DNA from 3 places in the Paenibacillus sp. FSL R7-0312 genome. Region 3 is predicted to be linked to each of the others. Evidence: riboswitches for the same ligand, from Rfam matches in the RefSeq annotation. Region 3 holds a riboswitch; each other region holds the start of a gene.
What was found. Region 3 has a riboswitch for cobalamin ahead of MKX70_RS03355 (anaerobic ribonucleoside triphosphate reductase). Riboswitches for the same ligand answer to the same signal wherever they lie in the genome.
Positions count from the first base shown of each region.

Region 1: linked by a shared signal. The riboswitch ahead of MKX70_RS00920 (S-layer homology domain-containing protein) and the one ahead of MKX70_RS03355 (anaerobic ribonucleoside triphosphate reductase) in region 3 are both predicted to bind cobalamin.
Region 2: linked by a shared signal. The riboswitch ahead of MKX70_RS29940 (energy-coupling factor ABC transporter permease) and the one ahead of MKX70_RS03355 (anaerobic ribonucleoside triphosphate reductase) in region 3 are both predicted to bind cobalamin.

Region 1 is NZ_JBBORE010000001.1:210,466-213,742, forward strand. Features, by position in the region: gene MKX70_RS00920 (S-layer homology domain-containing protein) at 1-1,673, opposite strand, end outside; cobalamin riboswitch at 1,867-2,055, opposite strand; gene MKX70_RS00925 (GAP1-N2 domain-containing protein) at 2,572-3,277, opposite strand, start outside.
Region 2 is NZ_JBBORE010000001.1:6,900,083-6,903,359, reverse strand. Features, by position in the region: gene MKX70_RS29950 (DUF6171 family protein) at 1-220, shown strand, start outside; gene MKX70_RS29945 (ArsR/SmtB family transcription factor) at 313-1,269, opposite strand; cobalamin riboswitch at 1,432-1,626, shown strand; gene MKX70_RS29940 (energy-coupling factor ABC transporter permease) at 1,902-2,666, shown strand; gene MKX70_RS29935 (energy-coupling factor ABC transporter substrate-binding protein) at 2,666-2,962, shown strand; gene cbiQ (cobalt ECF transporter T component CbiQ) at 2,959-3,277, shown strand, end outside.
Region 3 is NZ_JBBORE010000001.1:788,429-791,705, reverse strand. Features, by position in the region: gene MKX70_RS03355 (anaerobic ribonucleoside triphosphate reductase) at 1-1,244, opposite strand, end outside; cobalamin riboswitch at 1,591-1,821, opposite strand; gene MKX70_RS03350 (MTH1187 family thiamine-binding protein) at 2,162-2,470, shown strand; gene MKX70_RS03345 (sugar phosphate isomerase/epimerase family protein) at 2,521-3,277, shown strand, end outside.

The sequences.
Region 1 (3,277 bases), 580 kb from region 3:
CAAGGCGAGATTGACTTCACATCGGTAAAAGCAACACGGTTAGCCGCAGCAGAAGCCACGGTCAGCGGCTGCGAATAGCGGACTACCGCAGGTGTGCTGTCCTTGAGATATCCGGTAACGGTAATTGTATATTTATTCGCTGGCAGGCCGCCGGCAACAACAGCTGAACCCGCAGCATCCGTAACAGCAGTTTTACCGCTGATAGATACCTGAACCCCTGCGGCTGCTGAGGATACCGGGTCGGAAGTGAAGGTCGCTTCATTCCATACCCACTGCTTTTGAGTTACTTTTACAGTAATATCTTGTCCAGGCTGCGGCTGTGCAGGGGAGACCGTCACGGACTCTACCACCTGTGTGTTATCCCCGCCATAATAGACAAGCACGCGGTCATTCTCCGCAAGAAGGAAATCACCCATGCCTACACTTGGATAAATCCATGCTCCACCACGCGCTACAACATACATCCATCCGTCATAGCCGCCAAAAGCACCTGCAGTCACGCCGCCAATTCCCGTCACATAATTACCCGCTTCATTGACCAGGGCCACCTTCTTCGCCGCCGCTGCCTTCTCCAGGGCTTGAAGTACATTTCCAGCATATACAGTGCCTTCTGCCAGGGTTCCATTAGGGCCCTCAATGGCAACAGACACACTAACCTGAGGACTTTTCACAGGTGAATTGCTAAGATCATAGAGCTTGCTGCCTGTGCTGAAAAGCTTGTAAGCTACCAATGCTTCCAGCGCCTGCTCTGTCGAGAGCTGATTGTAGCTTCCGCCCGCTGTATGAGCGAACCCGCCGCCTGCTGCACTGAAGCTAAGGAGCTTACTGACAAGGTTCACATTGTTTGCGGTATACTCCGCTCCTGCCGGGTCAATCCCAAAGGAAGACAGTCCAATAATGGCTTGAGCGACACTCTCGCTACTGTCACCATAGCCGCCGTTCTTGTCCTGTGCAGTCGCCAGCCAGGCTGCCGCCCGCTGACCCGCGGTATTGGCTGCCGGATCATCCTTATGTCCTGCCAGCACCGTAAGCACCATCGCTGTCATGTCCGGATCACTAGCCCCCGTAGTCAGGGTGAAGCCTCCGTCAGTATTCTGTTTGGACAGGATCTCAGCCAGCAGTTTCGCCGGCGTCCATTTGGCATTGTCAGGCATAGTATAAGTTCCGGAATCAAGCGCCAGCAGTACGTAGGCTGCGTTGTTCAGCGTCTGGCCGGTAATTTTATCGTTATTGTAGAGCTTCTCAATCAGGTTGTAGCCGGCGACATCTGCCGGATTCCCGCCAAGCGCCCTTACCGCAAGCGTAATCCGCGCATATTCCGTAGCTCTGGCGTAAACACCCTTGGCTGCGGCTACTTTACTCTCAAGCGCCTTTAAATAACTATCCGGAACCTTGTAGCCCGCCTGCGCAAGGCCGATGGCCTGCCAGTCGGACTGGACTCCGGCCTTCAGCACAAACTCCGAAGTGGCATAGACTGCCTCAGCTACATTAACTGCTGTGCCTGCCGGTTGAGCTGAGGCTGTATTCGCGGCATTCAAGCTTAACTGGGCTGATGCGGTATCACTCTGGGCAAAAGCCTGTCCTGCCGGAGCCACGGATGCCCCCAGAACCGCGAACATCATGACAACGATCAGACCCAGCCGGATAAACTTAGATGATAGATTGTTCTTCATTGCTTGACCTCTTTCTGTGAATAGAATGGTATAGATGAATCCTGCGTCCTCCGCTGATGCGGGTGCAACATAAAGACCGCCCTGTACAGGGCGGCCGGGGAAGGATATAATACATGCGGCTGAAATGAGGATTCCCTACACACAGCCCCTGCTTATATTTGCACCTGTTCCGCATTCTTACCCCCGAAGAATAGAAACAACAACGAAAAAGGCAGGTCTCCTGGCTTACGCATCATTGCTTCCCCCGCCTTCCCATCCGATCATCAGACAGTGGCTTCTCAGGAGTCGCTCCGCATTTACAGTGGCGGGACCGCACCGGACTTACACCGGCCTTCCCTTTTAAGCAGATTACTCTCGTAGAACCGGCATGGCTATCTGTTGCATGACAGCGCCTATTTCTACGGAAATCCGCACCTTTTTCCAAAGCTTATTAAATTTTAATATTCTCAAACAATCATATCTACTATTCCCCTGTATGTCTATAGACAAGCTGCTTCAATTATAGGCAGACCCTGCCCCTTCCACACAAAAAAGCCTGAACAACACTTGCCGCATTCTCCCGGCATATCGTGCTGTTCAGGACTTAAATAGTGATTCTTCCGCTTCCGGCAAGAGCCAGAAGCTTGTTGATTGTATTATGTACAACAGAATGGGAATAAAAGACGGCGATAAGGCATTCTGCTGTATTTCATACAATTGATTGTGGAATATACCCCTGATAGGCTCAGAAATCCGGAATCTAATGCATCAAATACAATAGAACGCATAATAGGGCTGATTATTCCGGATTTGAGTGTATAAAATACAATGACCCCTCTGCCAACTTTGGCGGCAGCACCGTTGATGAAATGCCGGACTTCTCTTACATCCGGCTTCGCCAATTCAGGCTCTCACTCAATCATTCCGCATCCGTGTCCGGGCTGGCGGAAGGAGTGGGGTCGGTGCCGGGTGTAGTCTCCGGAGTAGTGCTCGGGGTACTTCCCGGAATGCTCCCCGGACTAGCCTGTAGCTTCAGCGTATAGATTCCGGCGGTGATCATATCATCCGCGGCCAGCTTCGCGCCAGGCTCCAGCTCCACCGTCACTTCATATACGCGCGCAGGGATTCCTGCGCCCGATGCACCCGCTGCCGGGGAGGCCTCGGCTGCTTCCCCGTTCGCGCCGCCGTCAACCCCGGCGCCTGCCTCACCAGTGCCGCCGCTATTCCCAGCGGCGGCATTTCCACTCGTGCCGCCGTCATTCCCTGCGCCTGCTTCACCAGTACCGCCGCTATTTCCAGCGGCCCCATCTCCGCCGCCGTCAGTCCCCACGGCTCCCTCATCAGAGCCGCCGTCAACTCCGGCGGCCAGGCAACTGCTCGCAGTTGCTACAACCTTGTAAGTGTCCGCAACGTTATTACCGGACATCACAATGATCTCCGCCGGGTTGAAGGCGGAGCAGTCCGCCACAGCGGCAAAGCTGAACACCAGCTTGACGCCTGCTTCGTCGCTGCTTGCATCCCCGCCAGCATTCCCAGTGCCTTCCGTTCCGCCGCTTTCACCCCCGCCTGCGTTCCCGGCGCCTTCCGTTCCGCCGCCTTCACCCCCGCCAGCGTTCCCGGTACCT
Region 2 (3,277 bases), 6.1 Mb from region 3:
GCAGATTGCCCGGATTCTGGCCTCTTCGATGTTCAATCCGGGGAACACTGCCCCGGATGAAGTCTATGCCGAGCGGGTTGCTCTATGCAGAGCTTGTCCTAAGCTGCAGGATGGCGTGACCTGCACGGCCTGCGGCTGCATTATACCGGTCGTGGCCCGGCTGAAGGCACGCGGCTGTCCGCTGCCGGGCGGCGGCTTGTGGCAGCCTGTGACTGATTAAACCGCATGGCTGTCTCTAGTAATAATACCGTAACCGCAACAGCGGCAGCGGGGGACCTGATCTTAAGGTCTCCTGCTGCCGCTGTTTGTTGTCTAATCCTGTCCGGGTCCTTCCGTCCGGCTGGTATTTGCCGACGCTTCAACAGCATCTGTATAAAAGAGTTCAAAGACCAGATCCTCGTTGTAGTTGCCGAATCCCTTGCCGAACAAGGTAAGACCACCGATATGCTCCGCATCGTCTTCCACAGAAACCTTGAACGTCCACTGTTTATCACGGATACTGACCTGATCCAGCGTAACCTCTGACAGCTTCTGACCGTCCATGAACGTGCCCGCCGGAGTAATCCGCAGCTGCTTAAGCAGTCCATATTGGTTGGTGAGCGCAGGCCACCAGGAAGGAGTGTATTTGCCCGGGCTGTCCCCGTAGTCGCCGGGGCTGGTCCAGAATCCAAGCCGCTGTCCGTTCAGTGTGAAGGTGATGTCGGAGGGCCAGTTATTATTGATGGACGGGGCTTCGGAGGCAATCTCCATGGTGATGACCAGTTCCTCAGGATTCTGGCTGGACAGCAGGAAGTTCGGGATTTTATATTCCACGAATCCTTTGCCGAACCACAGGATGCCTGCATTCACCCGCTCCTGATCCCAGAAATACCGCGGATCGTCAAAGTTGCCGATTACCCGCTCGGTGGTAGATAATCCGCAGGTCGGTTCAATCTGGAAATCAGAGTAGTGGCCCACGGGTATTTCCTTACGGTAGCCTCTGCGCTGTGTTCTGGCTTGTCCGGGGAAAATAATCTCAGCACTCTCGGCGGCCAGTGTACAAATCTTCTGCAGTCCGCTGCGCCCGGGAGCCATGTGGCTGCGGATCAGTCCGGCAGCTTCCAGCTTGCGCACATGCATGGTCATAATGGCACTGCTGAGCTTCAGCGCCCCGGCCAGTTCCTTGACGTTCATAGGCTGTTCGGACAGCAGCCGCAGCATCTGCAGGCGCACAGCGCTGGATAACGCTTCATACACGGGTAAAGATTGTTCGGTTAGATCAAGTTTCATGTGCTGCCTCCACGTTCAGGTTATATAGTTAATAATTATATTACTCAAATGATATTCTTACAAGCAAATGAATATTGCCTAACAAGCAAATGAATACTGCGCCTCGCAGCCGCTCCAATTTTATCACAGACATGCAGAGCCTGTTCCGCTATGATGTAGGATGGATTAGCGATGTAACAAGGTGCTCTTGCCGGATCAGGCAAGGGATAACAGGGAATCGGGTGCAAGTCCCGAGCGGTCCCGCCACTGTAAGGAAGAGCTGAACTTCATGATGTCACTTGGGGAGATCCCGGGGAAGACGAAGGATGCAGCGCCCGTATTCCAAGCCAGGAGACCTACCTTGATTACACACACCACGACTCTACGCGGATAGGAGCGGTGTACGGATAGGTTAATAAGATGAGGCGATGTGCCCCTGTAGAACCGGAGGGAATCTTGAAGATCAAGATCAGAGCCGGCTCAATGTTATGCAGACACAGCGTTGAGCGGACCATGCGGAGCGACCGGGTGCAGAGCCCTTTGTTGGCGCACGGCAGTGCTCTCTATCGAATCATACCTGCGTACATACACTCCCACCCAGAAGGGCGGGAGTTTTTTGGTTTGCCATATTTAAGAAACGTGGAGGCTGACAAATGAAGAAACGCGGATTTTGGAGTTTTGCGGCGCTGATTGCCGGATTTACAGTGTTCTTTTTGCTGAATGAACCTGGGACGGCCCAGGCTATGCACATTATGGAAGGGTTTCTGCCGGTAGGCTGGGCTGTGTTCTGGTGGGTGGCGTTCTTACCGTTCTTTGTGCTCGGGATTATCAGGCTTAGATCGATGACCAAGGAGAATCCTGAGCTGAAGCTGCTGCTCGGTCTGGCAGGGGCGTTCACGTTCGTTCTATCGGCGCTCAAAATGCCTTCCGTTACCGGAAGCAGCTCTCATCCTACGGGTACAGGGCTTGGTGCTGTAATGCTGGGGCCGCTGCCGATGGGCGTGATCGGCTCGATTGTGCTGTTGTTTCAGGCGCTGCTTCTGGCGCACGGGGGAATCACTACACTCGGGGCGAATGCGTTCTCGATGGCGGTCGCGGGGCCTTTTGCCGGATATGCAGTCTATAAGCTGTTGATGAAGCTGCCGGACCGAGAGAAGCTGGCCTTATTCTGTGCGGCGGCGGTTGCCGACCTGATGACTTATGTAGTGACTTCCGTCCAGCTTGCGGTGGCTTTTCCGGCTGCGGATGGCGGGGTCCTGGCGTCTTTTCTCAAATTCGGAGGGATCTTTGCCGTAACGCAGATTCCGCTGGCCATCAGCGAAGGGCTGCTGACCGTATTATTGTGGAACTGGCTGAAATCGTACAGTCCGAATGAAATGTCGCTCCTGAAACGCAAGGTTAAAGGGGGAAATGCATAATGAGCAATAAATGGAACAATGGGTTGATGCTGCTGGCCGTTGTCCTGTTGTGTGTGCTGCCGCTGTTGTTCGTAGAAGGGGAGTTCGGCGGGGCCGATGATGCTGCCGAGAGTGTGATCACAGAAATTAACCCGGAATATGAACCCTGGTTCAAGCCGCTGACCGAAATCCCGGGTGAGACGGAGAGTATGCTGTTCGCATTACAGGCGGCGATTGGCGCCGGAGTGATCGGATATTCACTGGGGCTGCTGAAAGGGAAACAAGGCCAGGCGAAGCAGAACAGCATCAGGAAGTGATCAGACGAATTGATGTCCTTTCTTATAATAATGCCTTAAGGCAGCTGTCTCCCATGTGGAAAAGCTCGTTCGCGGCACTGATGTTCCTGCTCTCCTATACAGTGGATCCGGTGCTGCAGATTGTGATTACGCTGTGGATGATGTCATGGTGCATCCTGCATGCCAAAATTCCCTATCGCGCCTATTTGTTGCTGTTTGGAACGGCGCTGCTGTTCTATGGCCTTAGTGTCCCGGCACTGCTCGTGGAATTCGGCCACCCCGCTGCCGGGGAAGCTGGCGTATTCCGGATTTCGGGGCAGCCTCTTCCGGTGTATA
Region 3 (3,277 bases):
GAGGCTTTGGCTTTCTGGGAAGCCTGAATGCGGAACCGGTGCAGCAGGCCGTCCAGCGCAACGTCCATATAATGATTAAGATCTTCGAAGAAGCCTTCCTCGTCAGCGGCAAGGCGACGGCCGGTTACTGTGCCGTAGGCTAGTCCCAAACGTACGAGGTTAAGCGTGTTGAATGAAAGATTGCCCTTGCCGGAGCAGTGGTTGCGTCCGAAGCGGTCACCCAGAACACGTGTCCGGCAGCCCATGGTGGCAAATTCAGTATCCGGATCGGCTGGATCGTAGTACTGCATATTCAGCGGAGCATCCAGATTGGCGAAGTTCGGATACAGTCGGCGTGCAGAGCACTCTGCTGCTTTCACGAACAGCTCATAGTTAGGATCACCAGGCTGCTGGTTGACACCCTGTTTGCATTTGAAGATCTGAATCGGGAACACCGGTGTTTCTCCGCTGCCAAGCCCGTTCATCGTAGCAGTTAACAGGGAGCTGATCACCAGCTGGCCTTCCGGAGAGGTGCAGGTTCCGTAGTTGATGCTGGTAAAAGGAATCTGGCCGCCGGAGCGGCTGGACATGGTATTCAGGTTATGTACCATACTCTCCGCGGCTTGAAGCGTTTCAATTTCTGTCTCTTTCAGGGCGAAACGGAAGGCACGCGGATACTTCTCTTCCAGATCGCTGCGGGTCATAGTAACCTCGCCGAGCGCTTCTCCGGCGGTACCTTCCTCGAAATATTCCATTCCTTTGCGGAACAGCTTGGTGAAGGATTTAGTGACATAAGGCGCGAGATCGTAATCCAGCTTGTTGGCGGATACGCCGCCGTACTGGGCATTTTGCTGGGACTGGAAAATAATCGCCACCAGCGACATAGCCGTCATAATCGAATTCGGAGGGCGGACGCTTCCGTTGCCGGTATTGAAGCCTTCGCGGAGCAGACGTTCAAACGGGATGAAGATGCAGTTGGTTGTTCCGATGGCATATTGATCCAGGTCGTGTACATATACAACATTATCTTCAATAGCCTGCACGAGCTGTGGCGGCATCGTGAAATTGCGTGCGTACCACTTGGAATATTCACTACCGAATTTGCTCATCTTGCCGGAGAAGCTCTCCCCGTTCAAGTTGGCATTCTCGCGCAGCAGATCCAAATCCCGGCTGTCGATAATATCCCGTCCCAAATGAATAACTTCTTCCAAAAGAACCTCCTGTACAGCTTGTCCTTCGTTATATCGTTTCTCCAGCAGCGTCATTGTATAGCTCTCTCCTCTCGGTATCATAAGCGTGAAGCATGTGCTCCAAGACATCAGTAAAAAGACATCTCCAGCCGGGAAGGCGGGAAATGCCCGAATGCGTAATGCAAATATCCGGAAGCGGAAATTTGCCGGTGGTCTTTGTGAAATATACGTAAAGGGGTATAGGGCTTGTTGTCTATGCTTATGTATAACCCGTTCTTGTACATTCCGCAGAAGCCGATACCTGAGAACGATACTCTATCGTCCTCAGGTATCGGCAGCCTCTGGCCCGATTAACGGAAAGGCTAACTCTGCTCGTGCAGGCCGCATGCGGGCACCTCGCCTGTTCCTCGCAGGAGTCTGAATGGTGCCACAGAAACAGGCAGGTCTCCTGGCTTCCGGTATGCCCTCCGGCGCCTTCCCGAGGGGCCTCGCAGCCCCTTAGTGGCTTGTTGCCGGTGGATGCTGCTCCAGCGGCATCTGGCGGCTGGAACATCCGGTTACAGTGGCGGGACCGCAGCGGTTTTGCACCGCGTTTCCCTATTAAGTCTCCTCTCGATTGAGAGAGTGAAACACCTGTTTCTACTATATTTTGTTGTTGTTTAATAAACGTAACTCAATATATTGTGTTTGTAAATGTTTTTTTACAATCCCGCGCGGGGAGCGGGTTCCGCAGGTTTACTCACAGATGATCCACAGTTAGTCCACAGGTAATCCACAACTTTCCTGTGGATATGGCCTTAAATGAGTCATAAATTGTCCCAAAAGATGCCACAAAGACTCCATAAATAGAGTGCGTCTAATCCTGGTAATTTTACGGGGGAGATAGTAATAGAGAGGGGGGTCTGTGGTTATTTGTGGGAGGGGCGCTGAAGGGTTACAATTAAGGAGTAAGGAAAGAGGAGACTCATCAAACTTGCAGGAGGGATTTCATAATGGCGATTGGTGAAGTGACCGTTATTCCGATTGGCACTGGCAGTACCAGTCTCAGCAGCTATGTGGCCGATATGCAGCGTGTGCTGCAGACCGTGGAGGGGATTACCTATGAGCTTACTTCGATGGGGACTATTATTGAAGGACCGGTTGCACGGATTCTGTCTGCAGTAGAAGCGCTGCATGAGTCGCCTTTTACTTCAGGAGCACAGAGAGTATCTACCTCGCTTAAAATTGATGACCGTCGTGACAAGTCTTCTACGAGCCGCAGCAAGCTGGAATCCGTGGAACGTAAGCTGCAAGGAGAGTAAGGAGTACCTGTAGTTGTAATCAGATTCAACCTATAAGGAGCGGATCTTTCATGGCAAAGGCCTCACAGCAAATCGGAATTCAAATGTACACACTGCGTGACCAGACAGAGCGCGATTTCCTGGGTACACTGGGCAAAGTGGCGGAGATGGGATACCAGGCGGTAGAATTCGCCGGTTATTTCGGCGTGTCTGCAGGAGAACTGCGCCGTACATTGGACCGGTTGGGTCTTGCTGCGCCTTCGGCGCATGTGGGCCTGGATTTCAGCAGTCTGGATAACATGGAACGGGCGTTAGCCAAAGAAATTGAATATGCGAAGGAACTTGGACTACAATATATGATCACCCCTTCGGCACCGCTTCCGCAGAACCCCTCGATGGAAGATGTGACGGCGGTGATTCCCTTCTTGGAGAAGGCCTCCGCGATGGTCCGTGCAGCAGGCCTGCAGTACGGGTATCACAACCATGATTATGAATTTGCGGAGGTAGACGGCAAAGCAGTCATCGATATATGGCTGGGGCAGATTCCTGCTGAGCATATGTTTGCCGAGTTTGATCTGGGGTGGGTATACAGGGGCGGGGCCCGGCCGATTGACTATGTCTCGCGTTATGCCGGGCGTGTTCCGCTGGTCCACATTAAGGATTTCGGGGCAAATAATGAAGAGACTGACCTCGGGAAAGGGCAGGTTGATTTCGCTAGCGTCTTCGACAAGGCAGAGGAAAGCGGAATTCTGTATTATATAGTAGAGCAAGAGGCTTATGCCGTGTCGTCGCTGGAGAGTGCTAAGCAGGCGCTGGAATATTTCCGCG